2 regions of the Kitasatospora sp. NPDC004799 genome follow, and region 2 is predicted to be linked to the other one. Evidence: riboswitches for the same ligand, from Rfam matches in the RefSeq annotation. Region 2 holds a riboswitch; the other holds the start of a gene.
The links. A riboswitch is a leader RNA that binds a small molecule or an ion and turns the genes downstream of it on or off. The one in region 2 is predicted to bind cobalamin.
Positions count from the first base shown of each region.

Region 1: another riboswitch for cobalamin. It lies ahead of ABZW03_RS11640 (iron ABC transporter permease); the one in region 2 lies ahead of ABZW03_RS23260 (ribonucleoside-diphosphate reductase subunit alpha).

Region 1 covers NZ_JBEXJK010000065.1:8,851-15,761, reverse strand. Annotated here, with positions in the region: gene ABZW03_RS11655 (CGNR zinc finger domain-containing protein) at 1-387, shown strand, start outside; gene sodX (nickel-type superoxide dismutase maturation protease) at 384-842, opposite strand; gene sodN (superoxide dismutase, Ni) at 1,020-1,415, shown strand; cobalamin riboswitch at 1,526-1,674, shown strand; gene ABZW03_RS11640 (iron ABC transporter permease) at 1,767-2,846, shown strand; gene ABZW03_RS11635 (ABC transporter ATP-binding protein) at 2,843-3,658, shown strand; gene ABZW03_RS11630 (ABC transporter substrate-binding protein) at 3,676-4,668, shown strand; gene ABZW03_RS11625 (nuclear transport factor 2 family protein) at 4,757-5,140, shown strand; gene ABZW03_RS11620 (GNAT family N-acetyltransferase) at 5,151-5,627, shown strand; gene ABZW03_RS11615 (anti-sigma regulatory factor) at 5,815-6,225, shown strand; gene ABZW03_RS11610 (SigB/SigF/SigG family RNA polymerase sigma factor) at 6,400-6,911, shown strand, end outside.
Region 2 covers NZ_JBEXJK010000193.1:2,188-9,098, reverse strand. Annotated here, with positions in the region: gene ABZW03_RS23280 (ATP-binding protein) at 1-201, opposite strand, end outside; gene ABZW03_RS23275 (helix-turn-helix transcriptional regulator) at 456-1,271, shown strand; gene ABZW03_RS23270 (DUF397 domain-containing protein) at 1,296-1,490, shown strand; gene ABZW03_RS23265 (ribonucleotide-diphosphate reductase subunit beta) at 1,551-2,546, opposite strand; gene ABZW03_RS23260 (ribonucleoside-diphosphate reductase subunit alpha) at 2,567-4,966, opposite strand; cobalamin riboswitch at 5,158-5,300, opposite strand; gene ABZW03_RS23255 (hypothetical protein) at 5,633-6,646, shown strand; gene ABZW03_RS23250 (glycosyl hydrolase) at 6,847-6,911, shown strand, end outside.

The DNA of each region.
Region 1 (6,911 bases), on a different contig from region 2:
GCCGCCGCCGACGGGGACGAGGTCCGCGGCGTCGACCTGCTGAACAGCCTGCTCATGGAGTACCCCGTCAGCCCGCTGATCTCCGGGCACGACTACCTGGACGACGCCGGGCGGCCGCGCTGGCACCTGCACCTGGCCGACAACTCGCCGACCGCCACCGCGCACTTCAGCGCGGTCGCCTGCATGGGCCTGGCCGTCCACCTGACCGAGCTGGGCGCCGACCGGCTCGGCATCTGCCAGGCCGCGCCCTGCCGCAACGCCTACCTGGACACCTCGACCAACCGCTCCCGGCGCTACTGCTCGGACCGCTGCGCGACCCGCGCCAACGTGGCCGCCTACCGGGCCCGCAAGCGCCAGGAGGCGGAGGCGGCGAACCGCGCTCTCTAGACTTCCTCCACCCAGGCGCCGAGCCGGCGGGCCAGGCCCGGCACCCGGGCCAGCCGCGGGGTGAGCAGCAGCCGCTCCAGCCGGCGCCCCGGCGCCAGCCAGGCCGGGCGCGGGCGCAGCCGCAGCAGCACCCGGCCGAGCACCAGCTCGTCCGGGACGGCGCCGTAGCTGCGGCTGTCGCTGTCCACCGGGCGGTTGTCGGAGAGCAGCCACCAGCCGGCGGCCCGGCGCTCGGCGGCCCGCTTCACCACCAGCAGGTCCTGCTGGAAGGGGTGCCGGAAGAGCACCACCGCGCCCGGCCGGATCGGTGCGCCGTAGCGGACCAGCAGCTGGTCGCCCTCGCGCAGGGTCGGGACCATCGACGGCCCGGCCACGTCGACCAGTCCGAACGGCAGCGCACCGCCCCGGTCCCGTCCTCCGGCCCCGGCGCCCTCCGGCCGCGTGCTCCGCGCCACGACTCCTCCTCCCGCTCCGCCCGCCCCCAGTCTGCCGTACGGACCGTCACCTGTTCGATGTCCGGAATACGCCGGTTCCGCGTCCGCCTTTTGCCCTAGGCCCACCGCCCGATCGCGAATCCGCGGGGGCGGAAGGGTAATCTCGGGCGCGGGAAGACGATCTAAGGAAGGACTCCCATGTTCTCTCGTCTGTTTGCACCGCGCGCCACCGCCCACGCCCACTGCGACCTGCCCTGCGGCGTGTACGACCCGGCGCAGGCCAAGCTGGAGGCCGAGTCGGTCAAGGCCACCCAGGAGAAGTACCAGGCCAACGAGGACCCGCACTTCCGCGCCCGCGCCATCATCATCAAGGAGCAGCGCGCCGAGGCCGTCAAGCACCACATCTCGGTGCTGTGGAGCGACTACTTCAAGGCCCCGCACTTCGAGAAGTACCCGCAGCTGCACCAGCTGATCAACGACACCCTGAAGGCCGCCTCGGCCGCCAAGGCGTCCACCGACCCGGCCACCGGCCAGGCCCTGCTGGACCTGATCGCCGAGGTCGACAAGATCTTCTGGGAGACCAAGCAGGCCTGAGCCTGACGCGTCGCCACCCGACCGCCCCCGTCCGCACCGCCGGACGGGGGCGGTCGTGCGTTCACGTCCCGATCCCACCCGGCCCCTGTCCCGATCCCACCCGGTAAGGGTTGCCTGCCCTGAGTGGCTGTTATGCTGCCAGGGCGTCCGAGGGGGAAGTCCGGTGCGAATCCGGCGCTGACCCGCAACGGTGAGCGCGGCCGTACCAGCCCGTACGACCGCGCCAGCCCGATCGCCCCCGGCCGCTGACCTCCCGACAACTCGCCGCGGACTGCGAGGGGAACGGCGCCCCGGCACGCCTCCGGCCCGCGCCCGCCCCGGCGCACCCGCGGCCCGAGGCAAGGCGCACCCGTGAACCGCGCACCCGCAGACCGAGCGGTCGGCCCACCCGCCCGCCGCACACCCGTCCTCCCGCTCGCCCTCGGCCTCGCCGTCGCCCTGCTGCTGTCGCTGGTCTGCGGGGTCGCCCTCGGCTCCTCCGGGCTCGGGCTGCCCCGCGTGCTGCGGCTGCTGGGCGCCGGGCTGACGGGCGGCCGGCTGGACGCGGGCGAGGCGGCCGCGTACGCGATCGTCTGGGAGATCCGGCTGCCGCGCACCGTGCTGGCCGCCGTGGTCGGCGCCGGGCTGGCCGCCTGCGGGGTCGCCGTCCAGGCCCTGGTGCGCAACGCGCTGGCCGACCCCTTCGTGCTCGGCGTCTCCTCCGGCGCGGCCGTCGGCGCCAACGCCGTCCTGCTGTTCGGCGCCTTCGCCTCGCTCGGGGTGTGGGCGGTCTCCGCCTCCGCCTTCGGCTCCGCGCTGGCCGCCATGACGCTGGTCTACCTCGCCGCCCGCACCGCGTACGGGCTCACCCCGCTGCGGCTGGTCCTCACCGGCACCGCCCTGTCCTACGGCTTCTCCGCCACCACCACGCTGATGGTCTTCGCCGCCGACCGCGGCGAGGCCGCCCGGGACGCCATGATGTGGCTGCTCGGCAGCCTCGGCGGCGCCACCTGGGGCAAGGTGCCGATCGCCGCCGCCACCGTGCTGGCCGGCCTCGCCTACCTGGCCTGCGCCGCCGGCCGGCTGGACGCCCTCGCGATGGGCGACGAGACCTCCGCCTCGCTCGGCGTGGACCCGGACCGGCTGCGCCGCGAGCTGTTCGTGGTGACCGCCGCCGTCACCGGCACCGTGGTCGCGGTCAGCGGGGCGATCGGCTTCGTCGGGCTGCTGGTGCCGCACCTGTCGCGGATGCTGGTCGGCGCCGGGCACCGCCGGGTGCTGGTGATCGCCCCGCTCGCCGGGGCGCTGCTGCTGGTCTGGGTGGACATCGCCTCGCGCACCCTGCTGGCGCCCGCCGAACTGCCCGTCGGGGTGTTCACCGCGGTGCTCGGCGTGCCCGTCTTCCTGGTGATGATGCGCCGCCGCGGCCAGGCCTTCGGAGGCGCCCGATGACCGACCTGACCGACGCGACCCGCGCCGCGGCGCCGACGGTGGCCGAGGACCTCGCCGTGGACGCCGTCTCGGTGGAGCTGGCCGGCACCCGGCTGGTCCACGAGGTGAGCCTGGCGGCCGCCGCCGGGCAGGTGGTCGGGCTGATCGGCCCGAACGGCAGCGGCAAGTCGACCCTGCTGCGCTGCGTCTACCGGGTGCTGGAGCCGGCCGGCGGCGCCGTCCGGCTGGCCGGCGACGACCTGCACGCGCTCACCGCCCGGGAGGGTGCCCGCCGGGTGGCCGCGCTGACCCAGGAGCACTCCGCCGAGTTCGACTTCACCGTCGCCGAGGTGGTCGCCATGGGCCGGCTGCCGCACCGCCGGGGCTTCGGCGCCCCGGCCGACGGGGACGAGCGGCGCTGCGCCGAGGCGCTGCGCAAGGTCCGGGCCGGACACCTCGCCGAGCGGGGCTTCCTGAGCCTGTCCGGGGGCGAGAAGCAGCGGGTGCTGTTCGCCCGCGCCCTGGTCCAGGAACCGCGCCTGCTGGTGCTGGACGAACCCACCAACCACCTCGACATCGCGCACCAGTTGGAGGTGCTGGCGCTCGCCCGGGAGGCCGGTCCGACGGTGCTCACCGCGCTGCACGACCTCAACCTGGCGGCGGGCCACTGCGACCTGCTGTACGTGCTGCGGGCCGGCCGGATCGTCGCCTCGGGGCCGCCCCACGAGGTGCTCCGGCCCGCCCTGCTGGCCGAGGTGTTCGGCGTCCGGGCCACTCCGGTCCGGCACCCGGAGACCGGCGCCCTCCAGCTGCTGTTCGACCGCCTCCCCTGACCCCCTAAGGAACTCCCGTGCGCACCAAGGCCGTTGCCACCGCCGCCCTGCTCGTCCTCGGACTCACCGCCTGCGGCGCCGAGATCGCCCCGAAGGAGGCCGCCACCGGCTCCGCCCACTACCCGGTGACGGTGCGGAACTGCGGGGACGAGCTCACCTTCGACCGCAAGCCCGCCCGGGTGGTGACCAACGACGTCGGCATCACCGAGCTGATGCTCTCCCTCGGCCTCGCCGACCGGATGGCCGGCTACGTGATGCCCGACGACAAGGGCAAGATCGACCAGGTCCCCTGGAAGGACGGCTACCAGCAGACGAAGTGGCTCTCCAAGCAGCGGATCACCAAGGAGATCGCGCTGGACGCCCGGGCCGACCTGGTCTTCGCCGGCTGGCACTACGGCTTCGACGAGGGCCTCGGCTTCACCCCGCAGGCACTCAAGGGCCTCGGCATCGCCTCGTACGTGCTCAGCGAGTCCTGCCGCAGCGGACAGGGCACCGAGCGCGGCGTGATGGACCCGCTGGACGCGCTCTACACCGACCTGGCCAACCTCGGCGCGATCTTCGACGTCCGGGACCGCGCCGACCGGCTGATCGCGGACTTCAAGGCGCGGATCGCCGCCGTCCCGCAGCCCGAGCGCCGCCCGTCCGTCTTCCTGTACGACAGCGGGCAGGACAAGCCGTACACCGCCGGGAAGTTCGCCGCCGCGAACGAGATCATCGCCAGGGCCGGCGGGACCAACGTGATGGGCGACCTCTCCGACAGCTGGGTCACGGCCGGCTGGGAGACCGTGGTGCGGCGCGACCCCGAGGTGATCGTGATCAACAACTACGGCGGCACCGGTGCCGAGGAGAAGCGGCGGTTCCTCACGTCCTTCCCGCCGCTGGCCGGCGTCGCCGCGATCCGGAACGACCGGATCTTCGTCATGGACTACGTCGACCTGGTGGAGAGCCCGCGCAACCCGGCCGCGATCAGCGCCCTGGCCGGGTACCTGCGCACCGTACCGGCCAACTGACCGGCCCGCTCCGCGCTCCTCCGGGCCGGTGGCCGCGGGCGTACGCTCGAGGTACGAGCCGACGGAACCCGACCGGAGGAGCGAGACCATGACCACCACGGCGGCCCCCGCCGCCTTCGACACCCGCGCGCTGCGCGAGGGCATCGAGCGCCGCGACGCCGACACCCTGCTGGCGCTCTACGCGGACGACGCCGAACTGCGCGTGGTCGACCGCAGGACCCAGCCCAGCCACCCCCTGGTGATGCACGGCCGGGACGAGATCGGCGCCATGCTGGAGGACGTCTACGGGCGCGAGATGACCCACAAGCTGGAACAGGTGGTGGTCCAGGGCGACCACGTCGCGTTCCTGGAGTCCTGCCGGTACCCGGACGGCGTCCGGGTGCTGATGTCCTCGATGGCCGGCCTGCGGGACGGCCGGATCGTCGACCAGACCTCCGTCCAGGCCTGGGACGAGAGCGGTCCCGAGCAGTAGGCTCACTGGCATGATCCGCACCGCCGTCGCCACCGACGTCCCCGTCATCCACGCCATGGTCCGCGAACTCGCGGAGTACGAGCAGGCCCTGCACGAGGCGAAGGCCACCGAGGAGCAGCTGCACGAGGCCCTGTTCGGCGAGAACCCGGCCCTGTTCGGGCTGATCGCCGAGGACGACGCCACCGGCGAGCCGGTCGGCTTCGCGGTCTGGTTCCGCAACTTCTCGACCTGGCGCGGCACCCACGGGATCTACCTGGAGGACCTGTACGTCCGTCCCCAGGCGCGCGGCGGCGGCCACGGCAAGGCGCTGCTGCTGGAGCTGGCCCGGATCGCCGTCGAGCGCGGCTACTCCCGGGTCGAGTGGTCGGTCCTGGACTGGAACCAGCCCTCGATCGACTTCTACAAGTCGATCGGCGCGGTGCCGATGAGCGAGTGGTCGGTGTTCCGGCTCACCGACGAGGCGCTGGCCGCCGCCGGACGGCGCTGAACGGCTCCCCGGAGTCCGGGGAAAGGGTCTGCCACCCTGCGTCGCAATGCCTTACCATGAGTAACTCCCGAACCGGGTGCGGAAGGCAGAGCGATGGCGGATCCGCGACGCCGGAGCCCCCCAGGGGTAGCAAGCGGGTAACAAGCGGGGTACCAAGAAAGCACAGCGCGCCACCCAGGAGGCAAGGGTGTCCCAGATCGACGGCGATCTCGGTGTTCAGGACTTCGTGGAGGTCCGGCTGCCCGCAGCCGGCGCCTACCTCTCGGTCCTGCGAACGGCGACGGCCGGGTTGGCGGCCCGGTTGGACTTCACGCTCGACGAGATCGAGGACCTGCGGATCGCGGTCGACGAGGCCTGCGCCATCCTGCTCCAGCAGGCGGTGCCCGGCTCCGTGCTGTCCTGCGAGTTCCGGCTGGTCGGCGATTCGTTGAAGGTCACCGTCGCCGCCCCCACCACCGACGGCAAGGCCCCCGAGCGGGACACCTTCGCCTGGACGGTGCTCTCCGCCCTGGCCGGCGAGGTCGACTCCTCGGTCGGCGAGGACAAGACCGTGTCGATCAGCCTGCACAAGAAGCGCGGTGGCTCCCCCGCCCACTAGTCGGGCACCGGACCGCACGACCGAGCAGCACCGAGCAGCACCCGCGCAAGGGCCGTCCGCCGCTCCCCGCCCCGGGGTCCGACGGACGGTTCCCGGTACCGCCACCCACGCGGTACGACCAACGAGACGATTCCGGGGCCGCCGGCCCCGGTGCTCCCGGAACGGAACGGGGGAATGGCCGTGAGTGATCTGGACCGTACCGGCCTCGCGACGGCGGGACCTGCCGTACCGACCCAGGCGAGCGTTCCCGGCCTCGCCGCCAACGACGAAGCGCACCCGAAGGACGCCCAGCGGATGAGCCACCCCACCGAGCCGACGTCCGAGCCGACGCCTGCCTCCGTGCCGCCGGACCCGGCGGCCGGGACGGACGCCGCGGCCGAGCCGGACCAGGCGGCCGAGACCGAGCTGCACGGCGCCGTGCCCGCCCAGGGCTCGCACCGCACCGGCGCCCCGGACCGGGAGGCCGCCCGCGCGCTGTTCGTCCGGCTGTCCGCACTGCCCGAGGGCTCCCCGGAGCGGGTCGAGCTGCGCAACCAGCTGGTGCGGATGCACATCCCGCTGGTCGAGCACCTGGCCCGGCGCTTCCGCAACCGGGGCGAGCCGCTGGACGACCTGACCCAGGTCGCCACCATCGGCCTGATCAAGTCGGTGGACCGCTTCGACCACGAGCGCGGGGTCGAGTTCTC
Region 2 (6,911 bases):
CGGGGCGCGGCAGTGCTGGACGGCGTTGGTGACCAGCTCGGTGACGAGCAACTCGCCGGTGAAGACGAGGAGTTCGCCCGAGGGGTGGGGGAGGAGGAAGTCGTGCAACGCCCACCGGGCGGCACGGGGGGAGTCGCGGCGTCGGGGCAGCCAGCAGGTCCGCTCGGCGGGGGTGGGGGAGAGGGGGAGGTCTTCAGGCATGGCGGGGCCACCTATGGGTGCGCAGGTGAGAGTGGCTGAAGAAGGCATGGGGATGCCCGGTGAGTAGCTCACAGCCATCACGATGTGTCGACTAGTGAGCTACGTTGAGTAGCATGCGATGGAAAGGGGCCCGTTCGCAACTTGCTAATTGGAAATTTTCCAAGATCTTTTCTAGAGGGGGTAAGATCTGTGGCTCAAGCGATGTGATGGAGCATCAGATGAGTCAAGCGCGACCTACAGTCCGGCGCAGGCGGTTGGCAGCCGCTCTGGTCAGGCTGCGGGAAGAGGCCGGCAAGTCGCCCGAAGAGGCGGCAGAGCGAATCGGCTGTCATCGTTCGAAGATCAGTCGGATAGAGAATGCCAGGCTGGGTATCTCGCTCGGTGAACTGCGCGACCTGCTGACGTTCTACGGCGTGGAAGATCAGGGTCGTGTCGAGGAGTTGGTCGCGCTCGCCCGTCGCGGCCGCGAACCCGGGTGGGTGCACAAGGCGAGCCTGGCTCGACCGTCCTACTCGGACTTCATCGATTACGAGGAGACGGCCGACTACATCAGGTCGTTCGAGAACATGCTGATCTCGGGCCTCTTGCAGACGCCCGACTACGCTCGCGCGGTGATGCAGGCCAAGCCGTCCGGGCTGAATGTCGAACAGGTGGATGCTCTGGTGACCGCTCGGATGGAGCGGCAGCAAGTACTCAGCAAGTCCAACCCGCCGCGCCTGTGCGTGATCGAGGGCGAGTCCGCGCTGCGTGTTCAGGTGGGCGGTTCGAAGGTCATGGCCGGGCAACTCGACAAGCTGGTTGAGATGGCTGAGCATCCCTATGTGGAGCTCCAGGTCTTGCCGGATCGTGCAGGTGCCCATGCCGGCCTGATGGGGTCGTTCGTGATGTTCGGATTTCCGTCGCCGGACTACTCCGATGTCGTCTGTGTGGAGCACCGGACCGGGACGCTCTACATGGAGACGCCAGCCGAGATCGATGAGTACACGCTGATCTTCGACTCCCTCCGCTCAATCGCCTTGAGTCCGGCTGACAGTCTCGACATGATCGCTCGGGTACGGCAGGAGTTCTGAACTCCGGGCAAGGGATGGTGGGTCGTGACTGAGGAATCCGAATGGCAGAAGAGTTCATACAGCGGGCAGGGCGGGAACTGCCTTGAGGCCCGGGCTGGGCTGGCGGCAGTGGCTGTCCGGGATTCGAAGGACCCGGGTGGGCCGGCGCTGCTCTTCGCGGCTGATGCCTGGGCCTCCTTCCTCGCAGGGGTCAAGTCCGGGGAGTTTTCGACCGACTGAAACATACAGAGGTGCCCCGCACGGGCTGTGGCCGTGCGGGGCACCTCTGTCTGTCGACCTTTAGAAGTCGTCGTCGAAGGACACCGAGCCCTCAACCGCGACCTGGTACGCCGAGACCCGGCGCTCGAAGAAGTTGGTCAGCTCCTGGACGTTCTGGAGCTCCATGAAGCCGAACGGGTTCGTCGACCCGTAGCGGATCGGGAGGCCCAGGCGCGCGAGGCGCTGGTCGGCGACCGCCTGCAGGTACTCCCGCATCGAGGCGGTGTTCATGCCGGGCAGGCCGTCACCGCACAGGTCCTGGGCGAACTGGAGCTCGGCCTCGACGGCCTCCTCCAGCATCTCCGTCACCTGCTTGGCCATCTCCTCGTCGAAGAGGTCGGGCTCCTCCTCGCGGACGGTGTCCACCACGGAGAACGCGAAGTCCATGTGCATGGACTCGTCGCGGAACACCCAGTTGGTCCCCGTGGCGAGACCGTGCAGCAGACCCCGGCTCCGGAACCAGTACACGTAGGCGAACGCGCCGTAGAAGAACAGGCCCTCCACACACGCCGCGAAGCAGATCAGGTTGAGCAGGAACGCCCGCCTGTCCTCCTTCGTCTGCAGCGAGTCGATGTGGTCGACCGCGTTCATGTACTTGAAGCAGAACTTGGCCTTCTGCGCGATCGACGGGATGTTCTCCACCGCCGCGAAGGCCGCCGCGCGGTCCTCCGGGTCGGGCAGGTACGTGTCCAGCAGCGTCAGGTAGAACTGCACATGGACGGCCTCCTCGAACAGCTGACGGCTCAGGTAGAGCCGCGCCTCCGGGGAGTTGATGTGCTTGTACAGGCTCAGCACCACGTTGTTCGCGACGATCGAGTCACCGGTCGCGAAGAAGGCGACCAGCCGGCCGATCATGTGCCGCTCGCCCTCGCTGAGCTTCGCCAGGTCCGCGACGTCCGAGTGCAGGTCCACCTCCTCCACCGTCCAGGTGTTCTTGATGGCGTCCCGGTACCGGTCGTAGAACGACGGGTACCGCATCGGGCGCAGGGTCAGCTCGAAGCCGGGGTCGAGCAGCATCTTGCGGTCGTCGGGGGTGCTCACTGGCAGGCCTCGCAGGACTCGGGGTTCTCCAGGGAGCAGGCGATGGCGTCCTGCTCGGCCTGGGTCATGGTGGGGGCGGGCACCGGCACGGCGGTCCGGGCGGTGCCGGACGCGGCCTGGGCGATGCGGGTGGCCGGGCGCGACCGCAGGTAGTAGGTGGTCTTCAGACCGACCTTCCACGCGTACGCGTACATCGAGCTCAGCTTGCCGATGGTCGGCGCCGCCATGAACAGGTTCAGGGACTGGCTCTGGTCCAGGTACGGCATGCGGGCGGCGGCCAGGTCGATCAGCGCGCGCTGCGGCAGCTCCCAGGCCGTCCGGTACAGCGAACGCACCTCGGCGGGCAGCCAGTTCAGCTCCTGCACCGAGCCGTTGGCGTCGCGCAGGGCGTCGCGGGTCTGCTGGTCCCAGACGCCGAGCTCCTTGAGCTCGCGCACCAGGTACGGGTTGACCTGGAGGAACTCGCCGGACAGCGTCTCGCGCTTGAACAGGTTGGACACCTGCGGCTCGATGCACTCGTACACGCCGGCGATGGAGGCGATGGTCGCGGTCGGCGCGATGGCCAGCAGCAGCGAGTTGCGCAGGCCGGTCTCGGCGATCCGGGCGCGCAGCGCCGTCCAGCGGTCGGCCCACTGCGGGGCGGCCGACGGGAAGTGGTCGATGTGCAGCTCGCCGCGGGCGGCGCGGGTCTCGCCGTACGCCTCGTGGCGGCCCAGCTGCTCGGCCAGGTCGGCGGAGCGCTCGTAGGCGGTGAGCATGATGCGCTCGGCGATCAGCGTGGAGAGCTGCTTCGCCTCCGCCGAGTCGAAGTCGATCCGCAGCTTGAAGAAGACGTCCTGGAGGCCCATCACGCCGAGGCCGACCGGCCGCCAGCGGGAGTTGGACGTGCCGGCCTCGGTGGTCGGGTAGAAGTTGATGTCCACCACGCGGTCGAGGAAGGTGACGGCGGTGCGCACGGTGGCGTCCAGCCGCTCCCAGTCCATCGCGCCGAGCAGGTCGTCGGCGGAGGCGCCGGCGGCCACGTGGGCGCCCAGGTTGACCGACCCCAGGTTGCAGACGGCGGTCTCGGAGTCGTCCGTGACCTCCAGGATCTCGGTGCACAGGTTGGAGGAGTGCACCGTGCGGCCGGGCAGCGCGGTCTGGTTGGCGGCGCGGTTGGAGGCGTCCTTGAAGGTCATCCAGCCGTTGCCGGTCTGCGCCAGGGTGCGCATCATGCGGGCGTACAGGGTCTGCGCCGGGATGGTGCGGACGGCCTTGCCGGCCTGCTCGGCCTTGCGGTAGGCCTCGTCGAAGTCGGCGCCCCAGAGGTCGACCAGCTCCGGCACGTCGGCCGGGGAGAACAGCGACCAGTCCTGGTTGGCGTTGACCCGGCGCATGAACTCGTCCGGGATCCAGTGCGCCAGGTTGAGGTTGTGGGTGCGGCGCGCCTCCTCGCCGGTGTTGTCGCGGAGCTCCAGGAACTCCTCGATGTCGGCGTGCCAGGTCTCCAGGTAGACGCAGGCCGCGCCCTTGCGGCGGCCGCCCTGGTTGACGGCGGCGACCGAGGAGTCGAGGGTGCGCAGGAACGGCACGATGCCGTTGGACTTGCCGTTGGTGCCGCGGATCAGGCTGCCGCGCGAGCGGATGCGCGAGTAGGACAGGCCGATGCCGCCGGCGTGCTTGGAGAGGCGGGCGATCTGCGCGTAGCGGTTGTAGATCGAGTCCAGGTTGTCCAGCGGCGAGTCGAGCAGGTAGCAGCTCGACATCTGCGGGTGCCGGGTGCCGGAGTTGAAGAGCGTCGGCGAGGAGGTCAGGTACTCCAGGCGGCTCATCAGGCCGTACAGCTCGGCCACCTCGCGCACCGACTGCTCGCTGTCGCCGACCGCCAGGCCACAGGCGACGCGGAGCAGGAAGTGCTGCGGGGTCTCGATCACCTTGCGGGTGATCGGGTGGCGCAGCAGGTAGCGGGACTGCACGGTGCGCAGGCCGAAGTACTCGAAGCGGTCGTCGCCGGCGGCGTCGACCAGCGCGTCCAGGGCGGCGGCGTGCTTGGCGACGAAGGCGGCGGTGGTGTCGCCGATCAGGCCCTCGGCGTGGCCGACGGCGATCGAGGCGGAGAAGGACGTCGAACCCTGGCTGTTCGCCTCGTCGACGATCTCCAGGGCGAGCAGGCGGGCGGCCAGCTTCGAGTACTGGGGGTCCTCGGCGATCATCGACGCGGCGGCGTCCACGGCCAGCCCGCGCAGCTCGGCGAAGTCCGAACCGGCGTGGCGGCCGCGCAGCGCGGCGGCGGCGACATGGCCGGGGTCGACCTCGGTGAGGTCGGTGCTGCGGTCGGTGAGCAGCCGCAGCAGGGCGCCGCCGGGGTCGGAGACCGTCGGGTCGGTGAAGGCGGTACCGGAGCCCTGGGCGGGCAGGGTGGCTGAGGCGGCGGTGGTCAAGGCGCTCTCTCCTGGCGGCGATCGGCGGCGGTGATCGGGGGCCACCGGGCCGATCGGGGCAGGGGAGCACGGCACGAACGCAGAAGCGTCGCGCGACGGTGACTCCCCGGCCCGCCCGCGAGGCCCGGAGGGGTACTGCTCGTGCCGGCGCGGCCTCTGCGGGAGGGCCGTGGCGCACGCTGGTCGGCAGGTACTCGGACTCGCGGGACGGCTGCTGGAGCCGCCCGCACACCGCTGCGGGGCAGTCCCGGATTCGCACCGGGTTCCCCTGCATCGACAGCAGGAGTGAGCATACATGTAGTGGTGTCTCCCTGAAGCGACCCCAGATGTAGTGCGGCGCCGCGTGTCGGGGCGATAACCGGTCGTACCGGAACCATGGCGGGCGGTGGCCGTCGGCGGCCCCGGAACCGGGCCGGGGAGTCATGGTTTCGATACGGAACGGTCACCGGGAGGATCGACGGTCATGAGGATGCCCTACGATCTGGGCGCATGAGCGACGGAACTGGCGTACCTGGGCAGGGGCCGCAGGGAACGCCGCCCGCCGGGTCGGGGGGCGCACAGAGTCAGCAGCCGGTGGTGCCTGGTCCGGTACCGCCGCCGAGTGGGGGTTTCGGGCCGCCGCCCGCCTCGTACGGGCCGGTCGTGCCGTCGGCGCAGCCGGTCGCGCAGCCCATCCCGCCGGTGCCGCAGCCGGTCGCGCCGCCGCCGCAGCCGGGTCCGCCGGTCGGGCCGCCGCAACCCCTGCCGCCGGTCGCGCCGCCGCAGCCCCAGCCGGTCGCGCAGCCGCAGCCGAACCCCCAGCCGCAGCCGCAGTGGCACCTCCAGCAGCAGCCCCAGCAGCCGGTCCCGCCGCAGCGGGCCGAGCCGGACTGGGACGCGCTGGCGGACCGCAACGAGGCCGACGGCAAGCGCCGTCGCCGGATGAGGGTCATCGGCGTGGTGGCCGCGGTCGCCGTGGTCGGCGGTCTGGCCGCCGGCGGCGTGCTGCTGTTCAAGGGCAAGAAGGAGGACGGCCCCCCGAAGGCCGTCAACTCCGTCCAGCCGACGGTGACCCCGAGCGTCTCCGGCACGCCGGGCGGCGAGCCGGCCGACCCGTCGAAGCCGATCTGGGAGGCCACCACCGACCCGGCGCCGCAGGACGCGGGGGCGCTGTTCTCCGCGCTCCAGGTGACGATCAACGGTGCCACCTGGAACCGGACCGTCGTGGCGCTGGACTCGCCCTGCTGGGACGGGAACTCCACGACCGGCGGGCTGGGCAAGGTGCTCGGCGACCAGGGGTGCCAGCAGGTGCTCCGGGCGACGTACGTCTCCGGTGACAGCGCGGTCACCGTCGGGGTGGCGGTCTTCGACCACAGGATCCAGGCCGAGACGGCGACGAAGAACTTCACCGGCCAGCTCAAGGGCGCGCCCGCGGCCGGGTCGCCGGCGTTCTGCGCCGCGGCCGGCTGCACCGGTACGCACAGCAGCCTGGGCCGGTACGCCTACTTCACGGTCGAGGGCTCGGCGAAGGGCGGCAACGCCCCGGACGCCACGGCCACCGCGGCGGCCCCCGGGTTCGTCGAGCACGTGAAGGGGCAGCTGCTCAAGCGCGCCAAGGCCGCGTCCTCGGCCGCGCCCGGCGTCCAGGGCACCCCGCCGGCGGCTTCGGCGGGCTGACCCGCCGCGACGACGCGCCCGCCGGCGGCCCCGGCGGGCCGGACCGTCGTGATGCCCCGGCCCGTCGTGACACCCCGGCCCCGGCGGGTCGTTCGCGGGGGCCGGGGGAGTGTGGCAGGCTCTCGGAACAGTCATTTCGCATGCGTGTTCCGGTTGCGTCCGTGGGGGGCGGCGCCGGCGAGCAACCGGAGGAGCGGTCCGTGGCCCTGCCCAGTGCCCTGCGCGGCAAGCCCGCCGTCCTGGCCGCGGCCGGGATCGTCGCCGC